4 regions of the Thermobacillus sp. genome follow, and region 4 is predicted to be linked to each of the others. Evidence: predicted binding sites of a transcription regulator. Region 4 holds the regulator's gene; each other region holds the start of a gene.
The links. Region 4 encodes LexA, which represses DNA repair genes until DNA is damaged. Its sites were predicted from a motif close to CGAACATATGTTCG; they were not measured.
Positions count from the first base shown of each region.

Region 1 (4,339 bases), on a different contig from region 4:
GTAATCGGCGATCCAGACCGGAAGCTTCGCGCCATTCACCGGGTTGATCGCATAGGCGCCGGTGAACACGCCCGTCTTCTCCTTCGCGAGATCGGTCCGTTCGAGGTCGCTCTTGCGCGCCGCCGCTTCGCGGTAGGCTTCGACGGCCTCACGCTGGGCGTCGGTCGTAATTTTTTCGACCAGTTCGTGCTCCGGAGCGAGCACGCAGTAGGTCGCGCCGAACAGCGTATCCGGGCGGGTCGTGAACACGACGATCGACGCGTCATGCCCGTCAATCTCGAACGTCACTTCGGCGCCCTGCGATTTGCCGATCCAGTTCCGCTGCATTTCCTTGATGCTCTCGGGCCAATCCAGTTCCTCGAGATCTTCAAGCAGCCGCTCGGCGTACTCGGTAATCTTCAGCATCCACTGGTGCATCGGCTTGCGGATGACCGGATGGCCGCCGCGTTCGCTGACGCCGTTGATGACTTCCTCGTTCGCCAGCACCGTGCCGAGCGCCGGACACCAGTTCACCGGCACTTCGGCGACATAGGCGAGGCCTTTCTTGTACAGTTGGAGGAAAATCCACTGCGTCCATTTGTAATATTCCGGGTCGGTCGTGCTGATCTCGCGGTCCCAGTCGTACGAGAAGCCGAGAGACTTGATCTGCCGGCGGAAATTGTTGATGTTCTGCTCCGTGAAGCCGCGCGGATGCTCGCCCGTGTTCAGCGCGTGCTGCTCGGCCGGGAGACCGAACGCGTCCCAGCCCATCGGGTGGAGGACGTTGTAGCCGCGCATTCTCTTGTACCGGGCGACGATGTCGGTTGCCGTGTACCCTTCCGGATGGCCGACGTGCAGCCCCGATCCCGAAGGATACGGGAACATGTCGAGCGCGTAGAATTTCGGCTTGCTCGTGTCGTCATGCGTCTTGAACGTCTTGTTCTTCTCCCAGTACGCCTGCCATTTCGGCTCGATCGTCCGGGGATCGTAACCGTGCTGTCTCTCTTCCTTGCCCATCTCGCTAGCGTCTCCTTCCGTTGTTGACCGCCTTGAACTTAAAAAAGCCTTCGTCCATAGCGCATCTGCCAGGGACGAGAGGCTTCTCCCGCGGTACCACCCTAGTTGACAGCCGGCGTGCTTCGCCGCTGTCCACTCGAGGCCCTTAACGCGGGCCGTACGGCATCGCTGTCGGCGCGGGATTGCGCCGGTTCACGAATGCGGCTCCGAGGCGAGTTCGCGCGCCCACTGGTCCGGCTTGCACCAGCCGCCGGCTCTCTTCTTCCGGTGCGAATCGCACTACTGCTCCTCTTCACAGCCATAATCTGGTCATGAAACGGTTATCCCGATTATAGGGCAGCCGACCGCGCGTGTCAAGTTTGGTCGACGTCCCGGCCGACCGCGGAGACCGGACGGGAAGCCGTTTGTCGGGCGCTTGGCAAGCCGGCGGTCCGTGTGTTATGATGGGAACATATGTTCGTATTTTGATCTGGAGGCGGACATGCGACCGAACGTGGAACCGATGGCTGCGAAAACGATCTTGAACCGGGTGCGCGTCCCCGCCATGCCGTTCGACTGGTCGATCAATCCGTACCGCGGCTGCCAGCACGGCTGCAGCTTCTGCTACGCCCGAAGCACGCACACGTTCCTGGGACAGCCGGCGGACGACACGTTCCAGCGCCATATTTACTGGAAAGCGGGAGCGCCGGACATTCTCCGGAGGCAGCTGGCCCGCCTGGCGCGGCAGGGCAGGCTGCCGGACCATGTGGCGATCGGCACGGCGACGGATCCTTATCAGCCGCTGGAAGCGAAGGCGATGCTCACGAGAGGGTGCATCGAGGCGCTGGCCGATTACGGCGTTCCGTTCAGCGTGACGACGCGCTCGCCGCTCGTGCTGCGCGACCTGGACATCCTGCGCCGGGCGAGGGTGCTGTCGGTCAACATCAGCCTGCATACGCTGAATGCGCAGGTCTGGCGGCGGTTTGAGCCGGCCAGCCCGGCGCCGCGGCGCAGGCTGGAGACGATCGGCCGGCTGGCCGACGCCGGCGTTCCGGTTACGGTGTTCGCGGCGCCGATGCTGCCGTACTTGACCGATTCCCGCGAAACCGCGGCGGAATTGGCCGAAGCATGCAAGAGCCGCGGAGCGGACCGGGCGATGATCGATTTCCTGCGGCTGCAGACGCCGGAAGTGAAGCAGTGGTTCTTCGGCGTGCTGCAACAGCACTATCCGAAGCTGGCGCCGGTTTACGGCAATTTGTATTACCGCAGGGCGGGCTTGCCGGAAAGCTACGTCCGCCCGGCGCGCGAACGGGTGGAGGCGGAGTTTCGCCGCCTCGGCCTGATCGGCCCGGGGGCCACGAAGCGGAAGCCGGCGGACGGCCGAACCGGATTGGCGGGCGGCGCCGGATATTCCGGCGGGATGGTGGCGGATGAATACGCGATGGACAGATCGGCAACGGACAGATTGGCGACGGGAGCGGATCTGTTGACGCCCGGGCCGGGCGCAGGCATGACCGGCAACGGCTGCGCTCCCGTGCAGTTGACGCTGTTTTGAGGATAAGTCGTGCGTATCGGATCGGGGCTGTTGTTTGGAGGCGCAGTGTGCATGTCACGATGCGGCGGCGAATCGGGACGCGGCAGACGAAAGGCGATGACGATCCCGGGATCGCCGGAGCCTTTCGGATATAGGATGTTTTACGGGGATGCGGCATGGATGGCGGGCTTTAGGCACCCGTGGTCGGCTTCCCGGATTGCGGAACGGGTTGAATAAGCAAAGTTCTTTCTCCTATTATGGCTTTTCAGGCCGGAAGCCGCGAAATAGAAGGAAAATTCACTTATTTTGTGAAAACCGCCGAAATCGGACGTTTTCCCAAATTTTTTCTGTTATTCTGTCGTTCCGATGACAGCAGCTATTCTGCCGTTCCCCAAGCTGCAGCGCCAACCGTCAGCTTCACACCGTTGCCGCGAAGAACAGCCGCTCGGCATTGTCGTCCGGCTGCTCCAGCCTGAAGTCGGCGTACATCTCGACATGCGAGAAGCCGGCCCGCATCAGCGCGCCGCGGATCCATTCCGGTTCATAGGCGCGTTGGACGTGCGTCTCCTCGAACCGGATATACCGGCCGTCCTCGCCGTCGCGCGCAAAGATGGTCAGATGATGCTCGATCTCCCGCCTGTCCGGCGTGTACTCGCTCGTCCAGATGTAGGCGATATCGCGCTCGTCGAACGTGAACGGCTGCTCTTCCGCATACCGCTCGAGCTGGCGCGGCGCATGAACGTCGAACAGGAACAGGCCGCCGTCCTTCAGCCCGCGCCGCGTCGCGCGGAACGCCGCCTCCACATCTTCCTCTTCGAGCAGGTAATTGATGCAGTCGCAGAAGGACAGCACCGTGTCCACCCGCTCCGGCAGCTCCCAGTCGCGCATGTCCTGCTGCAGCCAGCGGATCGAGCCGGCGCCCGAGAACCGCTGCGGCAGCGCGTCCCACTTGCTGCGCGCCACGGCCAGCATTTCGGCCGACAGATCGATGCCGAAGACGCGGAATCCCGATTTGGCAAGCGGGATCGCGATGTTGCCCGTGCCGCAGCCGAGATCGACGACCGTCTCCGGGATGCCGGTCCGTTCCCAGCATTGCCGGGCGAACCGGAGCCATTCCGGATAGGGCATATCTTCCATCAACCGGTCATAGACCGATGCGAATTGTCTGTAGGCCCGCATACAGGCTCCTTCCGAATCAGCCGTTCCGTCAAGAAACGCTCAGGAGCAGAAAGCGCAGGCGGCTTCCTCCGCCGGAATTGCGTCGACGATGACACCGCATCCGCATTTCCGCGGAGATCGCCCGACACCTCTTCCCCGCCTCAGTCCCGCTGCTTAAGGCTGATCCTGTTGATCGTTCAGGTAAGTCCAGCTTCCTTCCTGCCGCACGATGCCTTCCCGCATCAGCTTGCCGAGCGCCCGCTTGAACGCCGCCTTGCTGATGCCGAATTTGCGCTGGATGACATCGGGCGGCGTCTCGTCGGAATACGGCATCGCTCCCGTATTCCGGCTGCGCAAATATGCAAGAATGCGCCCGGCGTCCTCTTCGCGCCCGATCTCCTTGCGCGGCCGCATCGACAGGTTGATGCGGCCGTCGTCCCGGACGAACGTCACGCGCGCTTCGAACGCTTCGCCCAGCCTCAGCGGCCGCGTCTGTTCGCTGTTCGGGATCAGGCCGAGCACCCCGGCTCGCAAAGCTTCCCCGTCCACGAACACGAACGCGCCGACCTTGGCGTGCCGCGTCACCCAGCCGCGGACCGTCCGGTTGAACCAGGCGGCCGGCGCGGGAACGGCCAGTTGCTGCAGATCGGCTTCCTCCGCCAATTCGGCGAT
Region 1 covers NZ_QEWA01000014.1:4,830-9,168, forward strand. Annotated here, with positions in the region: gene leuS (leucine--tRNA ligase) at 1-996, opposite strand, end outside; T-box leader at 1,064-1,301, opposite strand; gene C6W55_RS00600 (SPL family radical SAM protein) at 1,478-2,530, shown strand; gene C6W55_RS00605 (class I SAM-dependent DNA methyltransferase) at 2,927-3,688, opposite strand; gene C6W55_RS00610 (CvfB family protein) at 3,842-4,339, opposite strand, start outside.
Region 1: C6W55_RS00600 (SPL family radical SAM protein) is a predicted target of LexA. The motif match lies at 1,443-1,456, and genes of this name have one in related genera.

Region 2 (4,339 bases), on a different contig from region 4:
ATTCGATGCTGGAACTGAATATCGTGCCGTTCGATGCCGGATTGTCCGTCACGCTGAAGGGCGATCTGGACCAGCAGGCGGAACAGAAGATCCGGTCGGTGCTCGACTGGGAGGATGGGCTCGGCGAAGACCGCCGCTACCTCATCCTGAATCTGCATGAAGTGAATTTCATCAACAGCGCCGGCATGGCGCTGCTGATTCGCATCGCCCGGGCCGGCCGGAAGAAAGACTTCCATACGTTCATATGCGGCGCCTCGGCGCATTATCAGAAACTGTTCCGCATGGTCGGGTTGACCGAATACGTCATGCTGTATCCCGACGATTACGCCGCGCTGCAGCGCATCGAGGCGCTCGAGAGTGGCGTGTGAGCGGCGCCGGGGGGGGTGGATCGCGTGAACGGACGGGCGGCGGAACGACAGCTCAGGGAATGGCGGCATCTTTTCAAGCTGGACCCCGACCGCGAAATTTCCGATTCGGCGCTGGACGCGGTCTGCCGGTCCGGCACGGACGCCGTCATCGTCGGCGGATCGACCGGCATGACGTATGACAATACGACGGATCTGCTCGCCCGCATCCGGCGTTACGAAGTGCCGTGTGTGCTGGAACTGTCGTCGGCGGAAGCGGCCGTCCCCGGTTTCGACGCGTATCTGGTGCCGATCGTATTGAATGCCGGTTCGGCGGAATGGATCGCCGGCCGGCAGGCGGAAGCGATCGCCGCCTACGGCTCGATGATTCCGTGGGATACGGCCGTCGGCGAAGGTTATATCATCCTGAACGGCGGGTCGACGGCCGCGAAGCTCACCGAAGCCCGGACGGCGATCGGAGAGCGCGATGTGCTGGCTTACGCCCGCCTGGCCGACCGGCTCATGCGGCTGCCGATCGTCTATCTCGAATACAGCGGCATGTTCGGCGACATGCGGCTGGTGGAGCGGGTGCGGGCCGATCTGCAAGGCGCGCGGCTGTTCTACGGCGGCGGCGTTGCCGACGCGGAGCGGGCGCGGCTTGCGGCTGCGGCGGCGCATACGGTGATCGTCGGCAACGCGATCTACGAGCGGCTGGACGATGCGCTGGCGACCGTGGCGGCGGTCAAGGAGACGCCCGCGCCGGCGTGACGGCCTGACGTCTTGGCTGACTGTGACGGTTTGGCCCCCGCCTGCGGTTGCGTGACGCTCGCATGCGCCGCCCGTCTGAGGAGGTATGGCGCCTGCGCATGTACGGTTGCTGTATGCACCGGCGGCGTGCCGCCTGTGTGCACATGCGCCGCCAGATCCAGGCGTACCGGCGGGCACATGCGGAGCAGGCCGCAGCGCAACTCATCCGAAACGCCCGGCACTTGACCTGCTGCCTGAAATCCGCCTGACTTAGAGGGAATTTCTTCATCTATTCCGGCCAAATCGGCGAAAATGCCCTCATAAAGCGAAAATTTTTCGTTTATGACGTGCCATCCCCCCCCTGTTTCACCGCATGTTTCGGAGAATAGAGGAAATTTTTTCTTCAAAATCGCCCGGCTTCCCCAAATTCGACAAAACAGAAGCAATTTCTTCGCTTATCCAACCGGCCGGAAACCGTATCGTTTCGTGGATCGACCGGAACCCGCATCGTTCTTGGATCGGCCGGGAATCTCAAGACCGGACAAACCGCGCCGCAACCCCCCCCCCGTCCGCAAATTGACACGCCCGGTGCGGTCGACTAGACTGAGAACAGGCGAACATAAATGCGAACAGAAGGAGTTCTGCCATGTTTAGTCCCATCGACCTCGACCAGGCGGTCGAGCGGCTCAATCCGCGCCAGCGGGAGGCCGTGCAGACGACGGAAGGCCCGCTCCTCATCATGGCGGGCGCCGGCAGCGGCAAGACGCGCGTGCTCACGCACCGGATCGCGTATCTGATCGGCAAGAAGCGTGTCGCCCCCTGGAGCATCCTGGCGATCACATTCACGAACAAGGCGGCGCGCGAGATGCAGGAACGCGTCGAGGCGCTGGTCGGACCCGGCGCCAGCGACATCTGGGTGTCGACGTTCCACTCCATGTGCGTGCGCATTCTCCGCAGAGACATCGAGCGGCTCGGCTACATGTCGAACTTCACGATCCTCGACTCGGCGGACCAGCTCTCGGTCATCCGGGCGTGCATGAAAGATCTCAACTACGATACGAAGAAGTTCGAGCCCCGCATGATCCAGGCGAAAATCAGCGGCGCGAAGAACGAACTGCTGTCCCCCGAACGGTACGGCGACCGCGCGGGCGATTACGTCGACCGGATCGCCGCCGATGTTTACAAGCTGTACCAGAAGCGGCTCAAGAGCAACAATTCCCTCGACTTCGACGATCTCATCATGACGACCATCGACCTGTTCAAGGCCGAACCGGACATCCTGGATTTCTACCAGAACAAGTTCCGCTACATCCACGTCGACGAGTATCAGGACACGAACCGGGCGCAGTACCTGCTCTGCCGGATGCTGGCCGACAAGCATCACAACATCTGCGTCGTCGGCGACAGCGACCAGTCGATCTACAGGTGGCGCGGCGCGGACATCACGAACATCCTCAACTTCGAAAAAGATTACCCGGAAGCGGTCACAATACTGCTCGAGCAGAACTACCGGTCCACAGCGAACATCCTGAATGCGGCGAACGCCGTCATCGCCCGCAACGCCGGGCGCAAGCCGAAAAACCTGTGGACCGACCGCGGACCGGGCGAACCGATCCGCGTCTGCCAGGCCGAATCGGAGCACGAGGAAGGCCTGTACGTCGCGAACGAAATCCGCAAGAACCGCGATGCCGGACGCCGATACGCGGACCACGCCATTTTGTACCGGACGAACGCCCAGTCCCGGGTCATCGAAGAAATGCTGATCAAAGCGGAGATTCCGTACCGCATCGTCGGCGGCATCCGGTTCTACGACCGGAAGGAGATCAAGGACCTGCTCGCCTACCTCCGGCTGATCTCGAACCCGCACGACGACATCAGCCTCGAGCGGATCATCAACGTGCCGAAGCGCGGCATCGGCGACACGACGATGGCGAAGCTGACGGCCGAAGCGGCGCGGCGCGGGACGTCGATCTTCGAGGTGCTCGGCGACCTGGGCGAGGTGGACGTCACGGGCAAGACGCGCGCGGCGCTGCAGGAGTTCCGGCAGATGATCGAGGACTTGTCACGGATGGTTGACTACCTGTCCGTGACGGAGCTGACGGAGCAGATGCTCGAGCGGACGGGCTACCGCGAGGAGCTCAAGCGGGAGAACACAATCGAGTCGCAGTCGCGCATCGAGAACATCGACGAGTTCCTGTCCGTTACCCAGGATTTCGAACAGCGCAATGAGGACAAGTCCCTTGTCGCGTTTCTGACCGACCTTGCGCTGATCGCGGACATCGACACGCTCGGAAGCGACGCGGACGAACGGTACGCGGACGACGCGGTCGTCCTGATGACGATGCACAGCGCGAAAGGGCTGGAATTCCCGATCGTCTTCATCATCGGCATGGAGGAAGGGGTCTTCCCGCACAGCCGCGCGCTGATGGACGACGAGGAACTCGAAGAGGAGCGGCGGCTCGCCTATGTCGGCATCACGCGCGCCGAAGAGCGGCTCTATCTCACCTGCGCCCGCGTGCGCACGCTGTTCGGCCGGACGATGGCCAACATGCCGTCCCGTTTCCTGGAGGAAGTGCCGGACGAGCTGAAGCAGAACGATTCGCCCGCCCGGTCGTTCGGGTTCGGGTACGCCCGTTACGGCGACAGCGCCGCGGGCGGATCGGGCGGATTCGGCTACCGCGGCGGCGGATCTGGCGGCGGCTTCGGCGGCGGGTTCGGCGCACGGAGCGCCGCGCCATCGCAAGTATCCGCTGGCGGCGTGCGAGTGACCGAAGGCGTCGGCAAGCCGGCCGGCGCGGGCGTCACGCCCGGAGCGGGAAGCGCAACCAACGAGACGTTTGCGCCCGGCGACAAGGTGAACCACGTGAAATGGGGCGTCGGCACGGTCGTCGCCGTCAAAGGCGAAGGCAACGACCGGGAGCTGCAGATCGCCTTTCCGGCGCCGGTCGGGGTGAAGCGGCTGCTCGCCGCCTTCGCGCCGATCACGAAAATCTAGCCATCGCAATCGTGAAAGAGGGGTGCGCCCGTGGCTGACCAGAAGAAGCTGGACCGGATGGCCCGGCTGGTGGAAGAGATCAATGTTCACAATCGGAACTATTACACGCTCGACAATCCCGTCATCAGCGACAAGGAGTACGACGCGCTCTACGACGAACTGGTCGCGCTCGAGCGGGAGACGGGCGTCGTGCTGCCGAATTCGCCCACGCAGCGGGTCGGCGGCGAAATTCTGAAAGGCTTCGAGCCGCACA
Region 2 covers NZ_QEWA01000016.1:9,841-14,179, reverse strand. Annotated here, with positions in the region: gene C6W55_RS00810 (STAS domain-containing protein) at 1-368, shown strand, start outside; gene pcrB (heptaprenylglyceryl phosphate synthase) at 393-1,112, shown strand; gene pcrA (DNA helicase PcrA) at 1,738-4,086, shown strand; gene ligA (NAD-dependent DNA ligase LigA) at 4,144-4,339, shown strand, end outside.
Region 2: pcrA (DNA helicase PcrA) is a predicted target of LexA. The motif match lies at 1,706-1,719, and genes of this name have one in related genera.

Region 3 (4,339 bases), on a different contig from region 4:
CGCCGTCCAGTATGCGGCTGCCGATCCGTTCGATCGTCCGGCGGACGGCGCCGCGCAGCACGTTCCATTCCTCCCGCGTCACAACGGCCGAGTCGCTGTAGAATCCGCCGTCTTTCTTGAGCCCGGCCGGCACCAGATCCGAGCGTCCCGTCTCCAGCTCCCGGTCCATCATCCGGATGATCCGCTCATCCGCCGACAGCAATCCCCGCGTCTTGTAGCGCCGCAGCGTCTGCCGGCGCACCTCTTCGCCCGGCAGCGGAGCGTACGCGGAGATCAGCGGATCGTGCACGTGGAAATAGAGCACGCCCGCCGGATCGGCCGGCTTGCCGAGCCATGCCGGGGCATGGGTGAGCAGCGCGTCCATGTAGGTCAGCAGCTGCAGCGTAAGGCCGAAGACGACGTCTTCCAGGCGCAAGGCCTGCGCCGACGATTTGTAGTCGATGATGCGCAGCAGCAGTCCGTCCTCCGTCTCGGCCGCATCGACGCGGTCGATCCGGCCGATGACCTCGACGGACCGGCCGGATCCGGCCGGCAGCACGAGCGGCGGCAGCTTGCCGCCGGGGCCGAAGGCGATCTCCAGCCCGACCGGCGCGAACAGGCCGCGCCGCGCATGCTCGGCGAGCGCCGCCGCCGTCCGGGTGATCGTCTGCTTGAGCCTGCGCGCGATGAAGCCGTAGCGGCTGCTGCTCATGAGAATGCGGGATTGCAGGCGGGGTACCAGGCTGTCCACGATGTCGGAAACTGTCTTCGCAATTTCTTCCCGGGTCGCCTCGCCCAACCGCCCGCCGTATGTATCCGCCAGCCGGGAAAGCGCCGCGTGGAACAGCTGCCCCACATCCGGCGCCTCCAGCCGGTACAGCCGCCGTTCCTCCAGCTTCAATCCGTAGGCGGCGAAATGCTGGAACGGGCATGCCGTGAACCGCTCCATGCGCGATACGCTCGCCAGCAGCCGGTCGCCGTACAGGCGGAGCGCCGTCACGGGAAGAAGGGGAGGCGCTTCGTTCCGATAGCGGAGCGACGAGACGACCGCCGCCAGCCGATCCCGCCATTCCGGCCGTTCGGCAAACCAGTTGTAAATGTCGCGCCACAGATCCGGCAGCCAGCCGCTCTCCTTGAAGCGGCGGAGCTGGCCGACCAGCAGCGACAGCGCGCGGTCGGGCCGGCGGATATGGCGCAGATGCTCCTCCGCGCCGCCGTCCGCGTCCGGCTCGCCCGTTTCGGTCAGTACCGGAAGCTTCGGGAACAGCGTCCGGACCTGGCGGATCAATTCCGAAGGATACAGCGCCTTTCCTTCCTCGTCCGCCATGGCGCAGCTGATCCACAGCGTGCGTGAAGGCATGGTCAGCACGCCGTAGATCAGAAACCGCTCGTCCAGCAGCCTGCGGCGGGCGCCGGGCGCCATCCGGATGCCGCCGTCCTCGAGCCGCTCCCGCTCCCGCTCGGTCAGCACGCCGTCTTCGCGGGACCGCATCGGCAGCACGCCTTCGTTCGCGCCGAGCAGATAGCCGGCCAGCACGCCGCCCGTGCGCGACCTTTCCAGACTGCCGACCAGCACCTGGTCGACCGACGGCGGCACGCTGCCGAGCTGCAGGCTGTCCAGTCCCGTCTCGACCATGCCCGCGAACAGATCGGCCGGCATCCGCTCTTCGCCCGCGAGCTCGACCAGCTGATCCAGCAGGCTCATGACGCCGTCCCACAGCTGGCGATGCGCCCGCGACCGGAGCAATTCGCCGTTCTCCGCGTCCTCCAGGCTCCATGCTTCCAGCCGATCCGCCGCACCGACCGCATCGAGCAGATCATACAGCGCCGCGCACATCGCCCGGACATCCCGGGCGCGGGCGAGCGCCCGGCCGAACCGGTCGAGCGGGGCGACGATCCGTTCCCGGCATTGCAACAGCCGCCGGAACGCATCCGGATCTTCTTCTTCCGCATGGCCCGGTTCGTCCTCCAGCGGATCGCGCACCATCGGCCGCCAGCTTCCCGGATCCAGCCATCTGCGGCCGTCGATGCCCGCGGCGAGCACGTAGTTCTCCAGCCGGTCCAGATCGCTCCGGTCGACGCCGGAATCCGGACCCGTCAAGAGCTCCGTCTTGATGCACCGGATGACGGCGTCGTGCCGCCAGCCCCCGGTCACCGTCTCGAGCGCGGACCGGATGAACTCGACAAGCGGGTGATGCGGGATGACGGATTTCCGGTCGAGGAAAAACGGGATGCCGTAATCGGAGAACGTCTGCTCGATCAGATCGGCATAATCGGCCAAATTTCGCACCATGACCGCGATGTCGCGCCAGCGAAGCCCGTCCTCCTGCACGCGGCGCAGGATGTCCCGCGCGGCAGCGTCGACTTCGGCGCGCCGGTTCGCCGCGGCGCGGATTACAACCCCGCAGCGCGGATGCTCCGGATCAAACCAATCTTCCGGCACGGCCATCGGCGTCCGGCTGCCGTAATGGCGCTCCAGATGCGCGAGCATCGGGCTGTCGGCCCAGCGGGGGGCCGGTTCCGGCCGAAGCACGAACGGCGGCTCCACGGGCACGTCCGATCGTTCGGCAAGCTCCCGAAGCCGTATGTACGTCTCGGCCGTCGGCCGGAACAGATCGAGTTCGGACGGCTGTTCACCCGGTCCGTAAGGCCGGTCGAGGGTCAGGGTGACGGTCACGCTCCGCGCGCAGCGGATCATCGTCTCCAGCGCGGCGTATTCGGCCGGCGTAAAGCCATGGAAGCCGTCGACCCAGATTTCGGCCGCCGCGAGGCTGCTGGCGCCGAATCGCCGCGCAAGGTACGCAAGGCCGTCTTCGGCGTCCAGATATCGACCGGCAAGCGCGCTCTCCAGTTCGGCGTAGAGCAGCCGGATGTCGTGCAATTTCCTCTCGAGCAGCCCGTCCGGAGATGCCAGCGCGGCGTCCGCCGCCAGCGTTTCAAGGCTTTCCGGCGTCACGCCGTACCGCTTCATCTCGGTCAGCAGTTCGTTCAGCTTGTCGACAAAACCGCGCTGCCCCGCGCTGCCAGCGAACAGGCGCAAACGGTCGGCGTGGCGATGGAGCAATTTGAACAGCAGCATGTTCTTCCCGTTCTCGCCGATCGGGACGAGCGCCGTTCCTCCCGTCTCCTGCATGACGCGGAACGCCAGGCGGCGGAAGCTGAGCGCCTGCGCCCGCATCGTGCCGGGCACGCCGGGCGTTCCGAGAAGCGCATATTCGGTTGTGAACGTCGCCTGCTCGGGCACGAGCAGGATGAGCGGCGGTCCGTCGGGCGCTTCCGCCAGTCTGGCGCGCACTTCGTCCAGACAATGGCGCGTCTTGCCCGTTCCCGCGCGTCCGAGCACGAATCGCAGCTTCACGGCGATTCCCCCTGTCCATGATTCTCTTATTCTAGCATACCGGCCGGGGAAAATCACGAAGAAAACAAACGTTTGTTCGTGTTTTCCGTGCATGCCCGCGCGGGAATGAGCCACCCTAATGGAGGAAAATGTTGCGGAAGGAGGGCGGATGTTGCGCCGCACATTGTCCCATCGCATCCTGCTGCTGACCGTTGCCGCCGCAGCCCTGGTTTTCACGCCGGCTGCGGCAGGCACCGCCGACCCCGATGTGTTCAGCGCCGGCCGAAACGCCGCGGCATGGTCCGTGCACGCGCGTCTCCCGGATGCCCGCACACCGGCGGCCGGGCCGCTGATCGCCGCCCATCGCGGCGCTTCGAAATATGCGCCCGAGAACACGATGGCCGCCTTCCGCCTCGCCGAGACCATGGGCGCGAACTTCATCGAGCTGGATGTGCGGGCGACGCGGGACGGCCGGCTCATCGCGCTGCACGATGAAACCGTCGACCGGACAACGAACGGCAAGGGGCGGGCGGGTGAGCTGACCTTCGGCGAAATCCGCCGCCTGGATGCCGGCGGGTGGTTCTCCCCGGCCTTCAGGGGCGAGCGGATTCCGTCCCTGGAAGAAGTGCTGGACCGCTTCGGCGGCGGCATCGGCCTGATCCTCGAACTGAAGCAGCCGTCCGCCTATCCCGGCATTGAGCAGGCCTTGGCGCGGCTGTTGACCGAGCGCGGATTGGACCGGCCGGAGCGCGGACGGATCATCATTCAGTCGTTCGACACCGGCTCCCTGCGCCGGGTGCGCGAGCTGCTGCCGAACATGCCGATCGCCGTGCTGGTCCGCCCGCGCCAACGCGTCACGTCGCGCGACCTGGCCGAATACCGGAAATTCGCCGATGCCGTCCATCTGCCCGGCGCGTCGGCGCGCAAGCCGGTTATCCGCAGAATTCAATCCTGCGGCCTGTCCGTCATGGTCTGGAACATCCATGGCGAGCGGCAAGCCCGCCGGCTGCTGCGGTACGGCGT
Region 3 covers NZ_QEWA01000048.1:13,417-17,755, forward strand. Annotated here, with positions in the region: gene addB (helicase-exonuclease AddAB subunit AddB) at 1-3,337, opposite strand, end outside; gene C6W55_RS14100 (glycerophosphodiester phosphodiesterase) at 3,489-4,339, shown strand, end outside.
Region 3: addB (helicase-exonuclease AddAB subunit AddB) is a predicted target of LexA. The motif match lies at 3,403-3,416, and genes of this name have one in related genera.

Region 4 (4,339 bases):
ACGGAAGATTGATGCCGCGGGCTTGCCTTCCCCGAATTCGCCCGAGATGACGATATGGTCGAAGTACGGCGCGAGCTCCGGTACGCCGGCCAGCTTCTCGCGCTGCAGATCGGGCGATCCGTTCGTCAAGAGCAGCAGCTTGTAGCGGCCGCGCAGCCGATCCAGCACTTCGAACGTCTCGTCGTAGACGAGCGGCCGCGCCCGGCGCTCCGCCGGGAACCGTTCGGCCAATTCTTCGCCGAGCCGCTCATCCTCGATGCCGATGCCGCGCAGGCCGCGGATCCACGATTCACGGCGATAGGCCGGCGCAAGCGCCTCGAGCTTGCGGAACTCCTCCTGCTCTCCCTCGCGAAAACGCGCCCACAGCCCTTCGAACGGATTGATGCCGATCCGTTGGGTGAACGGATAGGTTTCGTAGGATTCGTACAGCGCTCGCGCTTCCCGGCGAACCGACGCTTCCAGCTTCTCCGGATCCGCGCCGGTCCGCTCTTGCGCATACCGGCAGACCGCCTCGAACGCCTCCTTCACGCTGCGTTCGTCCCACAGCAGCGTATCATCCAGGTCGAACAGTACCGCTTGTTTTGCCATCCGGTTTCTCTCCCGTCATTACTTTTTCTTGTCTTTCTGCTGCTCGGTGTAGGGAATGCGGTTATCCTCCGCAAACCGCTGCAGCCGGTCGGCCATCTCGTCGATCGGATACCGGTTCAGCATGCGCGAGAATACCCAGTTGCCGCCCTTCTTCGGCTCGATGATGATGTATCCCGGACGGATGACGGTAATCGCCTTGATCGCGCTTGCCGTCAGCGTCTTGTCGCCGGTAAATTTGCGCGTGCCGACGAAATCCCTTCCCACGAGCAGATAGGGCCGTCGGAACCAGAACAGCGCCGCCAACGCCAGATAACACGCGACCGTCAGCCAGAAGATCGGCGTCTCGAACGGATTCGTCGTGTTCGGATCGTCCGCGGGAATCGTCATCATATAAATGTAGAAGCCGATGAACAGGATCAACAAAGCCGGCAAGACGTAATTGCGTCCCCTGTAGCGGTCCGTCACCGCTCCCGGCGAAGCGACGGCTTTGAGACCGGCTTTCTTGCGCCGTTTGTTCAGCTGTTCCGTGTTCTTGCGGACTTTCCGTTCCCAAGAGCGGGACATGCCAGCTCCCCCTTCTATACGCTAATGCTTCAACGTGCCGCCTGTTTCATCCGTCCAGCGGATCGCGTCGAGCTGCTGTTTCAGATTGCTTCGGAAACGCGCCAGATATTGCCTGCGCAGCTTGTCCCGCTCCGCCGTCTCTTCCGGCGTGAGACCGATCGTCTTGTGCTTGCGGGCAAGCTCGTTGATGCGCGCCGTCAATTCGTCCATGCGTGATGTGCCTCCCATACCCCTGACATACCACACCTTACTTTGACATCCCGGCCGGATCGTTGTCAAGCCGACAACAAAACAAAAACAACCCGGAAACGGCTTGAACCGTTCCCGGGCCAATCCATCGGCAATCGACAGGGACGCTCCCGTCTTCCGCTTCCGCACCGGATCAGCGGCCGGACCAATCCGGGATGACGAGCTGCTGTCCCGCTTGGATCACACTGCCGTCCAGACCGTTGCGCTTCCGGATTTCATAGACGGCGCGGCGCGTGTCCATCCCTTCCGCCTTCGCCGCTGCGGCGATCTCCCACAGCGTCTCGCCGGCATCCACGACAATGACCGATTCCGCGGGAGCCGGTTCGGCCGGCACCCGTTCCGACGCGCCGGTTCCCATGATCATGAAACCCGCGCTGACCAGCACGATGAACAGCATGGCTGCGGCATAACGCATGAAAGTGATCCGTTCCCCGCTCGCCGCGCGTTGCCTGCGAACCGCGGAAGTCTGTCCAACTTCGCCAGGACGGCTTTCTTGGATGGAACGATAGGACCGGCATTCACTTACATACATCATGGCCAACACCCCAAACAAACGTTCTCGTTTTGTAATCCCATCATAACACGAACATCTGTTTGCCGTCAATCATTTTTAGAACATTTGTTCCGGGAATGCATGTTCCCGCTTTGAGCCGTCCGCCGGATTTCCTGCAAAAATGCGAACCTGTGTTTTCGAGAACGAATGTTTGTGCGAACTCGGGTTCTGTGCTATAATTTGGTGTAACCAATATTTGATGGAGTGAATGCCGTGTCCAGAATATCCAACCGCCAGCAAGCCATACTGGAATTCATTAAACGGGAAGTCCGGGAGAAAGGCTATCCCCCTTCCGTTCGGGAAATCGGTGAAGCCGTCGGCCTTGCTTCCAGCTCGACCGTCCACGGCCACCTGGATCGGCTGGAGAAGAAGGGACTCATCCGCCGCGATCCGACCAAACCGCGCGCGATCGAAATATTGGATGACGACAACGAAGATCAGCTGCCGTTCCCGCTCGCCGTCACCCGCGTCCCGGTCGTCGGCAAGGTAACGGCCGGCGCGCCGATCACGGCGACGGAGAACATCGAGGAATATTTCCCCCTCCCCGCCCATTTCACCGGTGATGACGATGTGTTCATGCTTACGGTCAAGGGCGACAGCATGATCGAAGCCGGCATCCACGACGGCGACTATGTCATCGTGCGCCAGCAGCAGACGGCGCAGAACGGCGACATCGTCGTCGCGATGACGGAAGACGACGAAGCAACCGTCAAGACGTTCTACAAGGAGCGCGACCATATCCGGCTGCAGCCCGAGAACCCGGCGATGGAGCCGATCCGGCTGAAACATGTCACGATTCTCGGCAAAGTCATCGGATTGTTCCGCAGCATCCGTTGAATACGGCGCCCGAATATTGAAGCCCCGCTTGTCCGGCAGCGATGCCGAACTTGCGGGGCTTTTCCTTTGCTCTTATTCATCAATACAGCGTCAAATATTGATCGCGTTCCCACTGGTGAACCTGCATGCGGTACATGTCCCATTCGATTTCCTTCAGTTCGTAGAAATAGGACAGGGCGTGATCCCCCAGCGCCTCGCAGATCACTTCGTCGCGGATCAGCTCGTCCAGCGCTTCGCGCAGGCTCGAGGGCAGCATCTGGATGCCTTCTTCGATCCGTTCCTCCTCGGTCATGACATAGATGTTCCGGTTCGTCGGCGCCGGCAGTCTCATCCGGTTCTTGATGCCGTCAAGTCCGGCCTTGAGCATGACCGCGAGGCAAAGGTACGGATTGGCCGCCGGATCGGGGTTGCGCACCTCGATCCGCGTGCTCAGCCCCCGCGACGCCGGAATGCGCACCATCGGGCTCCGGTTGCTCGCCGACCAGGCGACATAGTTCGGCGCTTCATAGCCGGGCACAAGCCGCTTGTACGAATTGACGGTCGGATTCGTAACGGCCGCGAACCCGCGGGCGTGATGCAGCACCCCGGCCATGAACCAGCGCGCGGTATCGCTCAGACCGAGCGGATCGTCCGGATCGTAGAACGCGTTCTCGCCGTCCCGGAACAGCGAAAGATGGCAGTGCATGCCCGATCCGTTCACGCCGAACAGCGGCTTCGGCATGAACGTCGCATGCAGGCCGTGCTGCCGCGCAACCGTCTTGACGACGAGCTTGAACGTCTGAATCCGGTCCGCCGCCGTTACCGCATCGGAATACTTGAAGTCGATCTCGTGCTGGCCGGGCGCGACTTCATGGTGCGAAGCCTCGATCTCGAAGCCCATCTCTTCGAGGGTGAGCACGATTTCCCGGCGGCAGTTCTCGCCGAGGTCGGTCGGCGCGAGGTCGAAATAGCCGCCCTGGTCGTTCACTTCGTGCGTCGGATTGCCGCGCTCGTCGGTTTTGAACAGGAAGAACTCCGGTTCCGGACCGACGTTCATCGTGGAAAAGCCGAGCTCCTCCGCTTCCTTCAGCACCCGTTTCAGAATGCCGCGCGGGTCTCCCGCGAACGGCGTCCCGTCCGGCATGTACACGTCGCAAATCAGACGGGCGACCCGGTCTTCCGTCACCCACGGGAAGACGACCCATGTATCGAGATCGGGATACAGATACATGTCGGACTCCTCGATCCGGACGTAACCCTCGATCGAGGAACCGTCGAACATCATCTTGTTGTCCAGCGCCTTCTCGAGCTGGCTCAGCGGAATTTCAACGTTCTTGATCGTCCCGAGCAGATCCGTGAACTGCAGACGGATGAACCGGACGTTCTGCTCCCGCGCGATGCGCAGGATGTCCTCCTTGGTGTAGCCCATCTTATCCTCTCCTTGCCGCGATTAAGGTTTATTGTTGTAGAACCTGGACAGCTGACCCTGGATGAGCGATGTCCTGCCGGGACGGCGTTCGAGCAGCTGCTGCTTGAGCAGCCGGTGGAGCTGCAGATCCGTCAGTTCGC
Region 4 covers NZ_QEWA01000033.1:106,683-111,021, forward strand. Annotated here, with positions in the region: gene C6W55_RS06630 (HAD family hydrolase) at 1-588, opposite strand, end outside; gene C6W55_RS06635 (hypothetical protein) at 607-1,152, opposite strand; gene C6W55_RS06640 (DUF896 domain-containing protein) at 1,174-1,362, opposite strand; gene C6W55_RS06645 (LysM peptidoglycan-binding domain-containing protein) at 1,535-1,816, opposite strand; gene lexA (transcriptional repressor LexA) at 2,168-2,791, shown strand; gene glnA (type I glutamate--ammonia ligase) at 2,871-4,199, opposite strand; gene C6W55_RS06660 (MerR family transcriptional regulator) at 4,221-4,339, opposite strand, start outside.